2 regions of the Ideonella sp. sgz306126 genome follow, and region 2 is predicted to be linked to the other one. Evidence: riboswitches for the same ligand, from Rfam matches in the RefSeq annotation. Region 2 holds a riboswitch; the other holds the start of a gene.
The links. Region 2 has a riboswitch for thiamine pyrophosphate ahead of thiC (phosphomethylpyrimidine synthase ThiC). Riboswitches for the same ligand answer to the same signal wherever they lie in the genome.
Positions count from the first base shown of each region.

Region 1 (6,470 bases), on a different contig from region 2:
GTGCAGACGCGACCGCTGTTTGCCCGCCTGCCCGCCTGACGGACCTCGCACTCATGCCGAACCAAGACCTCATCTCTTTGCTGCCGGACCGGGGCAGCGCCCCGCAGGCCCGCGCGATCGACCTCTACGCCCGGGTCACCCCCGGCTTCGAGCAACGGCTGGCCGACACGCTCGCCCAGTTGCGCAGCGGAGCCGCCGAACACGTCGACACCATCGTGCTGGCCAGCAGCCTGGGTGCCGAAGACATGGTGCTCACCGACCTGATCGCACGCCATCAACTGCCGATCGCCGTGGCCACGCTTCAGACCGGGGCACTGCATGCCCAGACGCAGGACTTGCTGGCGCGCGCCGAGCACCACTATGCGCTGACGATCGAGCGCTACGCGCCTCGCGACGAGGCCGTGGTGCACTTCGTGCACCGCCACGGCGAGCAGGCGATGTACCAGAGCATCGAGTTGCGCAAGGCTTGCTGCCAGTTGCGCAAGCTGGAACCGCTGGACCGGATGCTGGCAGGCCGCAGCGCCTGGATCACCGGACTGCGCCGAGAGCAGTCCGCCCACCGCGGCAACCTGCCCGCCCGCGAAGTGGAACCGAATGGTCGGATCAAGTTCAATCCCTTGCTGGCGTGGAGCTGGAACGATGTCTGGCACTACATCGACCGGCACGACGTACCCTACAACCCGCTGCACGACGCCTTCATGCCCAGCATCGGCTGCGCACCTTGCACCCGCGCCATTGCGCTGGGCGAAGATTTCCGCGCCGGCCGCTGGTGGTGGGAAGACGAAGGCGCCAAGGAGTGCGGTCTGCACGTCAACGCTGCGCCAGCCCGCCAGCAGGCGGTCACCGCCTGAGCGCCGTCCGCTGGCACCGGCCTCGCACCCGAGGTGCACCTTCAATATTGAGGGTCATCATGGCCGGCGTGCCACCTGGCCTTAAAATCCCAGTTTCGCCGCGCGCGGCGGCTTGCCCGCTTCACGCCGGCCCGCGAGCCGGGCGCTACCCACCGGGTCCGCCTTTCTTCCTCCAATGACCGTCGCCTGCCCATGACCCACGTCGTCACAGAAGCCTGCATCCGCTGCAAGTACACCGACTGCGTCGACGTCTGCCCCGTCGATTGCTTCCGCGAAGGCCCGAACTTTCTGGCCATCGATCCCGACGAATGCATCGACTGCGCCGTCTGCATCCCGGAATGCCCGGTGAACGCCATCCTCCCTGAAGAGGACGTGCCCGGCGACCAGCAGTCCTACATCGCGCTGAACGCCGAACTGGCCAAGGGCTGGCCCAGCATCACCAAGCGCAAGGCGGCGCTGCCCGATGCCGACCAGTGGAAAGACCGCAAGAACAAGCTGGGCGAATTGATCCGCTGAGCCCCCCCTGCCTTTGCGCCATCAGCCCGCCACTGCGCGGGCTTTTTCGTGGGCGGCGCGCGGCCGCACTGTGGGGCTTTTCGCGACAGGCACGGCGGCCGGTGGCGGTGCACGGCGATAATCGATCCGGTTCGGCCCGGCTGGGCCGAACACATTCGCTAGGGGTGTTGCGCCGTCCATGAGTCGGTGCGACTGAGAAAGTCCCTTTGAACCTGATTGAGGTAATCCTCGCGCAGGGAAGCAAGCCGACTCGGACCTTGCCACACCAACCGGTGTGTTGCCTGACTTCCGACGGATGGGTTCCCTGCCATCGTCCTTGAGAGTCCGCGATGGCCATGTACCGATTCCTTTCCTCCTGCCGAATCAGCCCCTGGGCCGGCGCCAGCTTGATGCTGGCCGTCAGCGCCGCCGGGGCTCAATCCGAGCCCGCCGCGGTCGTCACCGTGACCGGCCAGGCTGACCCGGCGGTCGCGTCCGTCGCCGGCTTCGGCGACGCGCCGCTGGCCCGCTCGCCCTTCCAGGCCACGACGCTGACCAGCGCCGCGCTGACCGACGCCGGCGTGCAGACCCTGGGAGACATCACTCGCATGGACGCGAGCATTGGCGATGCCTACAACGCCCCGGGCTACTACGCCACGATGGCGGTGCGCGGCTACACGCTGGACAACCGTTTCAACTACCGACGCGACGGCCTACCGATCAACGCGGAAACCTCCTTGGCGCTGGACGACAAGGCAAGCGTCGAAGTGCTGGAAGGCACCAGCGGCGCGCAAGCCGGCACCAGTGCACCCGGGGGCTTGGTCAACCTCGTCGTGAAGCGGCCCCGCGGCAATGCCACCACGGTGTCTGCCGGCGTGTCGGACGAAGGCAGTCTGAAACTGAGCGCCGACATCGACCGCCGCCTGGGCACCGACGGCCGGTCTGGCCTGCGCGTCAACCTGGCAGCCGAGCAACTTCGTCCGGTGTTCAAGGATGACCGCGGGCAGCGGTATCTCGCTGCCGTGGCCGGCGACACCCCGGTCGGACGCGACGGCCTGCTCGAACTGGAAGTCGAGCTGAGTCACCAGTCGCAGCCCAGCCTGCCCGGCTTCAGCCTGCTGGGCAGCCGGCTGCCGTCGGCGGCTTCGATCGACCCGCGCATCAACCTGAACGACCAACTCTGGAGCTTGCCCGTGGTGTTCGACGGCACCACCGGCAGTCTGCGCTACACCCAGCAGCTGGCCGATGGTTGGCGCGCCGTGGCGCAAGCGATGACCCAGCGACTGCGCACCGACGACCGCATCGCCTTCCCCTACGGTTGCAGCGCCGAAAACAACTACAGCAGCTATTGCAGCGACGGCAGCTTCGACCTGTACGACTTCCGCAGCAACGGCGAGCGCCGCCATACCGACGCGGGCGCGCTGCGTGTGGAAGGCCATCTGACCACCGGCGAGGTGGTGCACCAGATCTCGGCCGGCGTGCTCGCCAGCCGATTCATCGAAAGCCTGGGACCGCAGATCTACAACTTCGCGGGGATCGGCACGCTGGACGGCAACACCATGGTCCCGGCCGCCCCAACCCCGGAAATCACCAACACCGACCGCACCGAACGCAGCACCGAATGGCAATTGTTCGACCAGATGCATGCCGGCCGCGCCGGACTCTGGCTGGGCTTGCGCCACACCACGCTCGACCGCCGGAGCGTGCAGACCGATGGCACACAGGCCACCGCGTACGCGCAAGGTTTCACCACACCCTGGTTGGCCGGCACTTGGCAGCTGAACCCGGCCGACATGGTCTACGCCAGCTGGGGCCAAGGCGTGGAAAGCGATGTGGCGCCCAACCTGCCGATCTACACCAACGCCGGCCAACCCCTGCCGGCGCTTAAGAGCCGACAGACCGAGATCGGCGTCAAGCACCAGGGCCCCACGCTGAGTTGGTCGCTCGCCTGGTTCGACATCGCCAGGCCGCTGGCGGTGGACCTGGGCAGTTGCGATGTCGCCCTCAGCTGCACCCACCAGGTCGACGGCACGGACCATCACCAGGGAGCCCAGGCCGCGATCGGCCTCACCCAAGGCCCATGGAGCCTGCACGCCAGCACGATGTGGCTGCAGGCACGACGCGAGCACAGCCAGAACCCTGGCCAGAACGGCTTGGCTCCCACCAACGTGCCGGAGCACACCGCTCGCGTGCTGATCGACTACCGTGTACCTAGCGTACCTGGCCTGGCCTTGCAGACCCGGATCACGTTCGAAGGCCCGCGTCAGGTCCTGGCCGACAACAGCCTGACCGCACCCAGTTGGACCCGCACCGGCCTGGCCGCCCGCTATGCCTGGCACGCTGACGGCCGGGACTGGCTGCTGCGCGCCGGTATCGACAACCTGTTCGACCGCCGCGCGTGGCAGGAAACCCCTACCCAGTACGGCCATGTCTACCTCTACCCCCTGGCACCGCGAACTTTTCGCGCTGGGATTCAGGTCGACTTGTGAAATCCATCAAAACCTGCCTATAATCTGAGGCTTCACTTCCCCGATAGCTCAGTTGGTAGAGCGCCGGACTGTTAATCCGTAGGTCCCTGGTTCGAGCCCAGGTCGGGGAGCCAAACAAAGAGAAACCGCCGCACCGCAAGGTCTGGCGGTTTTTTCATGCTCGACATGACGATCGTGGTGAGTGCCCGAGCATTCATGGGCTCGCTTCAACGCAGGCACCTGCTCGGCTAGAAACCGATCAACGGCCGTCGCGAGCTTGACGATCGCGGTGGAACGGCGACTTCTGACCGCACGGGGCCCGCCTCGATGTCCTGTCTGTCCACCGTCAACAGGCGTGGTGCCGATGTCGGTCAGCCAACCCGAGTCCGGGCAACGGGACCATGCGAACCAAGGGTAAGGCATCACGCCAGACAACGGCCGGTTTCGAGAAGGCCTTGACAGCGCGACGGCCTAAGCGTTTACTGCAAGCACTGACCCGGTTTTGAGTCGGATCCGTTCACCACGGAAGGAGGGTAGACCGATCGAACCATCACACCGAACCCCATTCCCGCAATCACCGGCATATTGATGTCGGAGTACATCACCCCCGTGTGATGTTGTGATGCTGCTGGATGCAGCACCCTCGAAATGCCCTGCAACCGCAGGGCATTTCCGTTTCTAGAGCGCCCGGGAGCGCCAAGCAGCTGACCGTGCGGCGGTGATCCGACGCTCCGGGTCGCGCGACTTACGGCTCGGCGCCGAGAGAACGAGCCTCCCGCCGCCCACTCCGGAAGAGAACCGACGAAGGCAATGCCCACGAGGCGCCTGGCAAGGCTCGTGCTGCACCGCCACCTCGTCGAGGCTTGGTTTCCAGAACATGCGCAAGCACTGATCCAAGTCAAACGACGACCGGAGGCCCCTAGTTCTTGGCATATCAGCTGAACTTTCGGATAGTAGAGTACGTCAAGAATTGTTAACTTTAATGTCCATGACATTTACAAGTGCGCATTCTGATCGCTCCTCAGCCGTTGAAACGCTTCCCCACGACCCAACAGCGCTGACATAGGCGTCACGTCATGACCACCACGCAGAGCCCCGCGAGCGTCCCCGTCAAGGCGGCATTTCCGGCATGGCCGCGGCACGTCGTCGCGCACAGCCCGCAGGCCGAGGGCCTGTCGGAGTACGCGTCCCAGCGGCGTGCCGCGTACTACGGCTTGCGGCCTTGTGGCATGGCGACCTTAGGAGCCACCTACCCATCCCGACGCGCAGCGGAGTTCTCCGATGCCCACCGGTTCCCCGACAAACCGGTGCTGCGCACTCAGCCCCGGTACCTTGTGGCGATCGATTCATGCATACCGCGTTCTCGAATGCGGCAATCGGCGGGCCTTGGCCGCCGGCTTGCTGTTTTTCAGCGACGGGGCCTGCCGGAGTCGCAAGCGCCATGTGGTCATTTCGTGTGCAGTGGACAAGACGTTAAGGAGTCATCATGAACGCCCGAGTTCTTAAAGTGAGTTTCGCGATTTGGTCAGCGTTCGGCATTGCGCTGGCGCCAAGCATGGGTTGGGCACAAACCGCTGGCGGCGCAGCAGACAGCGGTCTGCCTGACGCATTCATGTGGCAAACGGTCGCCCACAACGGGACCTATCTCCCCGGGACCGATCGCCTTTTCAACAGCTACAGCCAACCATCCGTGAGCGCGGATGGGGTCGTCGCGTTCCGCGCGCGCAGCAAAGGCGGTGACGGTGTCGGCACGCCGCTGCGCGGCATTTACATGCGCGACATGGCCAAGGGCGCCAAGGGCCTGCTGACCACCGTCTTCGACACCCAGACGACGGTGCCCGACCCCAACAACACCTTGTATCAGGATGCGCTCGGTACCTTCACCGAATTTCCGGCGTTCCCGCGAATCGGCCTTCACAACCACCGGATCGTGACCCGCGGGCAATCCAAACCGCTCTGGACCTACATGCTGCCCGACGGCACTGAAACCCGGGTGGGCACGTCCGGCCTGTACGTCAAGCGGGGGGGAACGGGCATCACGGCAGCGTCGCAGCTCGGCGCCGTGCCCGACTTCCCGTACTTCAGCGTGCCAGGCGCTCCCCCGGGGACCCGGTTTGACCAATTCCCCGGTTCACCCGCGGTCGCCGGTGCGAATTCAGTGGTCTTCAAGGGCAACTACACCGACGTCGTGTCGAAGACGGGGGTCTACTACCGCGATTTCGCGCACGACCCGCAGTCTCCGGTCCAATTGGTGGCCAACTCAGACACGCTCATCCCAGGTCAAGCGCCCGGTGGCGTGCGTTTCGGGTCCACGGCGCCACCCAGTGCCTCATCGACCGACGCCGTCTTCCTGGGATTGGACAACGAAGATGCCCCGACCCTCGGCGGCATCTATCGCGCGAAGCTGGAGCCGAACGCTCCGTTGGAAACCCTGGTGAAACTTGGCAGCACGGTGCCCGGCGAGCAGGCCGGCGTGAAGTTCAACAAGTTGGGCGAGGCGCTCTCGTATGACGGCCGCTTCGTCGCGTTCTGGGGAGCCTGGGGCACCGAAACGCGGCAGGTGACGCTGACGTGCCCGGTCGATGGGCAGGCTGAATTGATCGCCTACTGCAACGAGCATTACCCCAACGGTTACGTCGTGCAGGTCCCCGTTCAC
Region 1 covers NZ_JBVYWP010000005.1:94,399-100,868, forward strand. Annotated here, with positions in the region: gene AC0N04_RS15545 (DUF934 domain-containing protein) at 1-39, shown strand, start outside; gene AC0N04_RS15550 (phosphoadenylyl-sulfate reductase) at 54-851, shown strand; gene fdxA (ferredoxin FdxA) at 1,044-1,367, shown strand; TPP riboswitch at 1,518-1,623, shown strand; gene AC0N04_RS15560 (TonB-dependent siderophore receptor) at 1,697-3,835, shown strand; tRNA gene AC0N04_RS15565 (tRNA-Asn) at 3,873-3,948, shown strand; gene AC0N04_RS15570 (hypothetical protein) at 5,301-6,470, shown strand, end outside.
Region 1: it holds a riboswitch for thiamine pyrophosphate, as region 2 does, so the genes downstream of both, AC0N04_RS15560 (TonB-dependent siderophore receptor) here and thiC (phosphomethylpyrimidine synthase ThiC) in region 2, are expected to answer to the same signal.

Region 2 (6,470 bases):
CGACCACCACCAGATCGCCCGGCCGCGGCACCAGATAGACCCGCCAGCGCGGGTGCAGCAGCCGCAGCGGCCGCCGCAGCACCAGGCCGGGCGCGTGCAACCAGAGGATCTCGCCCCTCACGCCGCGAAGCTGCGGCGTGAACCCCAGGTCCTCGCCGCGAAGCTGCGGCGTGACGCCCGGATCCTCGCCACCCGGTGGCGGCGCCAGCCCCGCGCCGGGCCGCGCGCCCACGCCGCGCGCGTCGAACACCGCGTCGAAGCGCTGCGCGCCGAGGCGCCCCGGCGCCAGGTCCGTCACCGCCTGTCCCCAGCACCAGCGCACGCCGCGCCGCGTTGCGGATTCGGCCAGCGCCTGCATCGCCTGCACGGTGTGGATCTGGCCTTCGCCGTCCAGCATCCAGGCATGGGTCGGACCGTGCACCGCGGGCTCGAGCTCGCGCAGCTGATCGAGGCTCAGCGCGCGCGGCGCGCGGCCGGCAGGCATCTTGCCCTGCAGCAGGCCGATCAGGCGCTGGGCGCTGCCCAGGTCGCTGCGGTGCGCCAGCATCAGGCTGCCCTCGCGGCGGAAGTGGACCGCTGGCGCGAGCGAGCCGACGAACCCGGCCCACAAGGCCAGCGAGCGCTGGCCGAGCTCGGCGACCTCGGCGTTCGCGCACTCCAGCTCGGCCCAGGGGCTGAGCATGCCGGCGGCGGTCCATCCCGCGGCCTGGCCGCGGTCGAGCGGGCCGGCGGCCGGATCGAACACCGTGACCGCATGCCCCAGCCCCGCCAGCCGCCAGGCCAGCAGGCGCCCGACCAGGCCCGCGCCGGCGATGCCGACCTGCTGCGCCGCCATCGCTCAGGCCTCCTCGGCGGCCGGGCGGATCGGGATGTAGAGCTCGCCGCCGGCCTGCCTGAATTCCTGGGCCTTGTCCGCCAGGCCCTGCGCCAGCGCGGCGCCTTCGCTCAGGCCTTGGGCGGTGGCGTAGTCGCGCACCTCCTGCGTGATCTTCATCGAGCAGAACTTGGGCCCGCACATCGAACAGAAGTGCGCCTCCTTGCTCGAATCCTTGGGCAGCGTCTCGTCGTGGAAATCGCGCGCGGTGTCGGGGTCGAGGCTGAGGTTGAACTGGTCGTGCCAGCGGAATTCGAAGCGCGCCTTCGACAGCGCGTCGTCGCGCGCCCGCGCCGCGGGGTGGCCCTTGGCGATGTCGGCGGCGTGGGCGGCGATCTTGTAGGCCACGATGCCGGCCTTCACGTCGTCGCGGTCGGGCAGGCCCAGGTGCTCCTTGGGCGTGACGTAGCAGAGCATCGCGGTGCCCATCCAGCCGATCATCGCCGCGCCGATCGCGCTCGAGATGTGGTCGTAGCCGGGGGCGATGTCGGTCGTCAGCGGCCCAAGGGTGTAGAAAGGCGCCTCGTGGCAGTGCTGGAGCTGCTCCTGCATGTTGGCCTGGATCAGGTGCATCGGCACGTGGCCCGGGCCTTCGATCATGGTCTGCACGTCGTGCTGCCAGGCCGTCCGGGTCAGCTCGCCGAGCGTGCGCAGCTCGGCGAACTGGGCCTCGTCGTTCGCGTCGGCGCCCGAGCCGGGGCGCAGGCCGTCGCCGAGCGAGAAGCTCACGTCGTAGGCCTTCATGATGTCGCAGATGTCTTCGAAGTGCGTGTAGAGAAAGCTCTCCCGGTGGTGCGAGATACACCACTTGGCCATGATCGAGCCGCCGCGCGAGACGATGCCGGTGCGCCGATTCGCCGTCAGGTGGATGAACGCCAGGCGCACGCCGGCATGGATGGTGAAGTAGTCGACCCCCTGCTCGGCCTGCTCGATCAGCGTGTCGCGGAAGATCTCCCAGCTCAGGTCCTCGGCCACGCCGCCGACCTTCTCGAGCGCCTGGTAGATCGGCACCGTGCCGATCGGCACCGGCGAGTTGCGCACGATCCAGTCGCGCGTGGTGTGGATGTTGCGGCCGGTGCTCAGGTCCATCACGTTGTCGGCACCCCAGCGGATCGCCCAGACCAGCTTCTCGACCTCTTCGTCGATGCCCGACGTGACCGCCGAGTTGCCGATGTTGGCGTTGATCTTGACCCGGAAGTTGCGGCCGATCGCCATCGGCTCGACCTCGGGGTGGTTGATGTTGGCCGGGATGATCGCGCGGCCGCGCGCGACCTCGTCGCGCACGAATTCGGGCGTGACGATGCGCGGGACCTGCGCCCCCAGCGGCCGGCCCTGCAGGCGCAGCTCGCGGCCGGCATCGGCGAGGTACTCGGCCATCCACTCGCGGCGGCCGTTCTCGCGGATCGCGACGAACTCCATCTCCGGCGTGACGATGCCGCGCCGCGCGTAGTGCATCTGCGTGACATTGGCGCCGGCCCGCGCGCGGCGCGGCGCGCGCTGCAGCCCGGCGGCCTCGCGGCGCAGCGCGGCCAGGCGTTCGGCCTCGCGGGCCTCGTGCCGGCTGCCGTCGTCGAGCGCCTGCGGCGCGCGGCCGGCGTAGCCCTCGGTGTCGCCGCGGGCCTCGATCCAGGCGGCGCGCAGCGGCGCCAGGCCGCTGCGCACGTCGATCGATGCGGCCGGATCGGTGTACGGCCCCGAGGTGTCGTACAGCGAGATGTGCTCGCCGTTGGTCAGCGCGACCTCCCGCATCGGCACGCGCAGGCCGGCGTGCAGCTCGCCCGGCACGTGGACCTTGGTCGAGGCGGGAAACGGCGCACGCGTCAGCGCGAGGCGCTCGGCGAACGGGGCGGTGTCGAGGGGAGCTGAGGTCGTCGTCATCGGGGCGGTCTTTCCGTTGGGCAGGTGGTGCTCCGGAAAGTGCCCCTTGATGTGTGCGCCACGGCGTGCCGCCATGACGTGAACCTCAACGGGAACCAACGGCTCTTCTTACGCCGGTATGAACCGGATCAAGTTCGTCGGGTTCGGCGTCGTCGCCATCTCAGCACTTGCGTGCACCCCGGAGCGGGGCGCAGTGTACGGGCGGCGGCGCGCGAAGGTCAAGACGATGATGAACGCGCCAACCCGTCCCGGCCGTCACCCGAGGCGAACAGCCGGCGCGAGATCAGGTCTTTCATGATCTCGGTGGTGCCGCCGTAGATGCGCTGGATGCGCGCATCGGCGTAGAGGCGCGCGATCGGGTAGTCGACCATGTAGCCGTAGCCGCCGAACAGCTGCAGGCACTCGTCGGTGACCTTGCCCTGCTGTTCGGTGCACCACCACTTGGCCATGTAGGCGGCCTCGTCGTCGAGTGTGCCGTCGAGCAACCGCTGGATGCAGTCGTTGACGAAGCTGCGCACGACATGCGCCAGCGTCGCGCATTCGGCGAGCTTGAAGCGGGTGTTCTGAAAGTCCGACAGCGGCTGGCCGAACGCGTGCCGCTGCCGGGTGTAGTCGACCGTCAGCTCCACGGCGCGCTCGATCACCGCCGCCGCCGGCACGCACAGCAGCAGGCGCTCGTAGGGCAGCTGGCTCATCAACTGGGCGAAGCCTTCGCCTTCCTTCTCGCCGATCAGGTTGGCCGCCGGAATGCGAACGCCGTCGAAGAACAGCTCGGCGGTGTCGGAGGCGTGCTGGCCCAGCTTCTCGAGCCGCCGGCCAACCCGGAAGCCCGGCAGCCGTTCGGTTTCCAGCACCGCCAGCGAGACGCCACGGCTGCCGGCACCGCCGGTGCGCACCGCCACCACCAGCAGGTTGGCGGTGGCGCCATTGGTGATGAAGGTCTTGGCGCCGTCGATGACGTACGCGTCGCCATCGCGCCGGGCGCGGGTGCGCAGCGCCTTCAGGTCCGAGCCGCAGCCCGGTTCGGTCAGCGCGATGCCGGCGAGCAGCTCGCCGCTGGCCAGCCGCGGCAGCCAGCGCTGCTTCTGCGCGTCGGTGCCATAGTCGAGCAGGTAGTGCGCCGCGATCGTGTGGACCGCGGTGTTGGCCGGCATCTCGGCCCGCGCCAGTTCGTCCTGCACCACCAGCTGGTAAGCCAGCGAGGCGCCCGCGCCGCCGTGGGCCTCGTCCAGCTCGGGCAGCAGGAACCCCATCTGCCCGAACCGGCGCCAGATCTCGCGCGGAATGAAGCCCTGGCGGCGCCAGCCGTCCAGCTGCGGCGCCAGTTCTCCGGTGATGTAGCGGCGGACGGCGTCGCGGAAGGTCTCGATGTCCGCGTCCATCCAGCGATGGCGATGAAGCTGCGGCAGCATGGTCCGGTCCCCGCTCACTGGCGCTCGTAGAGGGTCACCACGCAGGCCCCGCCCAGGCCCAGGTTGTGCTGCAGCGCCAGCCGCGCGCCGTCGACCTGGCGGCGCCCGGCCTGGCCGCGCAGCTGCTGGACCAGCTCGGTGCACTGCGCCAGGCCGGTGGCGCCCAGCGGGTGGCCCTTGCTGAGCAGCCCGCCCGACGGGTTGGTGACGATCCGGCCGCCGTAGGTGTTGTCGCCAGCATCGACGAAGGCCTGGGCGCCGCCGGGCGGGCACAGGCCCAGCGCTTCGTAGCTGATCAGTTCGTTCTGCGCGAAGCAGTCGTGCAGCTCGACCACGTCGAGGTCCTGCGGGCCGACGCCGGCGGCCTCGTAGACCTGCTGCGCGGCCGCCTGCGCCATGCCGTAGCCGACGAGTTCGCGCATGTCGTTCGCCTCGAACGTGGACGGCCGGTCGGTGGTCATCGCCTGCGCGCGGATGCGCACCCGCCGGTCCAGGCCGTGGGCCTGGGCGAAGGCGTCCGAGCAGACCACGGCCGCCGCCGCGCCGCAGGTCGGCGGGCAGGCCATCAGCCGCGTCATCACGCCGGGCCACAGCGTCGGCGCACTCAGCACCTCCTCTTCGGTGACCACGTTGCGCAGCAGCGCCAGCGGGTTGTTCGCGGCGTGGCGGCTGGCCTTGGCGCGGATCTTCGCGAAGGTGGACAGCGGCGTGCCGTACTGCTGCATGTGGGCCAGGCCGGCGCCGCCGAAGTAGCGCAGCGCCAGCGGGATCTCGGCGTGGCCGACGAGGGCGTCGGTGGCCTCGTCGAAACGCTCGAACGGGCTGGGCCGGTCCTTGAACACGGTGCCGAGCGCACCCGGGCTCATGTGCTCGAAGCCCAGCGCCAGCACGCAGTCCGCCGCGCCGCCGGCCACCGCCTGGCGGGCCAGGAACAGCGCGGTCGAACCGGTGGAGCAGTTGTTGTTGACGTTGACGACCGGGATGCCGCTCATGCCGACCTCGTAGAGCGCGCGCTGGCCGGCGGTGGAGTCGCCGTAGACGTAGCCCACATAGGCCTGCTGCACGCGCTCGTAGGCGAGGCCGGCGTCGGCCAGCGCGGCCCGCGCAGCGGTGGCCGCCATCTGCGGATAGGGCAGGTGGGCCCCGGGTTTGGCGAAGGGGATCATGCCGACCCCGGCGACGACGACGTCATGGCGCATCAAGGACTCCTGTGCCAGCGAGGACGCCGGCGCGGGCAGCCGCGCCTCGTGCGCGGCCGTCCCGGGGGCCCTCGATCCCGCGGCGTGGCGGGCCTGACAGTATCGGCCCATGCGGGCCAGGGGCATCCGCGGGGGCCCCTGGCCGGCCGCGCGCTGCAGGCCGCGCCGCCACCACGTACATTGCGGTCTGCCCCGCCGCAGGCGAGGGTGCAGCGCAGCGGCCCGCGCGCCGCTGAGATCTCCGGTCACGATCCCCATCGCCCTCATGAGCCACCTCTTCTCCCCCCTGACGCTGGGCCCGCTGACGCTGGCCAACCGGATCATCGTCGCGCCGATGTGCCAGTACTCGGCCTGCGAGGGCACGCCGGGCGACTGGCACCTGATCCACCTCGGCCACCTGGCCTTGTCCGGTGCCGGCCTGCTGGTGCTCGAAGCCACCGCCGTCTCGCCCGAGGGCCGGATCTCGGCGCTGGATCTGGGGCTGTACTCCGACGCCAACGAGGCCGGCCTGGCCCGCATCCTGGCGGCGATCCGCGCCCACTCGCCGATCGCCGTGGCGATGCAGCTCAGCCACGCCGGCCGCAAGGCGTCCAGCCGCGCCCCCTGGGACGGCGGCGCCCAGCTGGCGCCCGACCAGCCCCCGGGCTGGAAGACCGAGGCGCCGTCGACCGTGCCGCACGCGCAGGGCGACGACCCGCCGCTGGCGCTGGACGGTGCCGGCCTGGCCCGGGTGCGCGACGATTTCGTCGCCGCCGCGCGGCGGGCGGCCCGGCTCGGCCTCGACGGCATCGAAATCCACATGGCGCATGGCTACCTGCTGCACCAGTTCCTGTCGCCGCTGGCCAACCAGCGCCAGGACGCCTACGGCGGCAGCCTGGAGAACCGGATGCGCTATCCGCTCGAGGTGTTCGAGGCTGTGCGCGCCGCGTTCCCGGCCGACCGGCCGGTGTGGGCGCGCATCTCGGCGACCGACTGGGTGCCGGGCGGCTGGGATCCGGACAGCTCGGTGGCGCTGACCCGGGCGCTGAAGGCGCGCGGCTGCGCCGCCATCCACGTCAGCAGCGGCGGCGTGTCGCCGGCCCAGGCGATCCCGCTCGGACCGGGCTA
Region 2 covers NZ_JBVYWP010000002.1:496,793-503,262, reverse strand. Annotated here, with positions in the region: gene AC0N04_RS06785 (FAD-dependent oxidoreductase) at 1-835, opposite strand, end outside; gene thiC (phosphomethylpyrimidine synthase ThiC) at 839-2,752, opposite strand; TPP riboswitch at 2,841-2,943, opposite strand; gene AC0N04_RS06775 (acyl-CoA dehydrogenase family protein) at 2,971-4,164, opposite strand; gene AC0N04_RS06770 (lipid-transfer protein) at 4,179-5,363, opposite strand; gene AC0N04_RS06765 (NADH:flavin oxidoreductase/NADH oxidase) at 5,629-6,470, shown strand, end outside.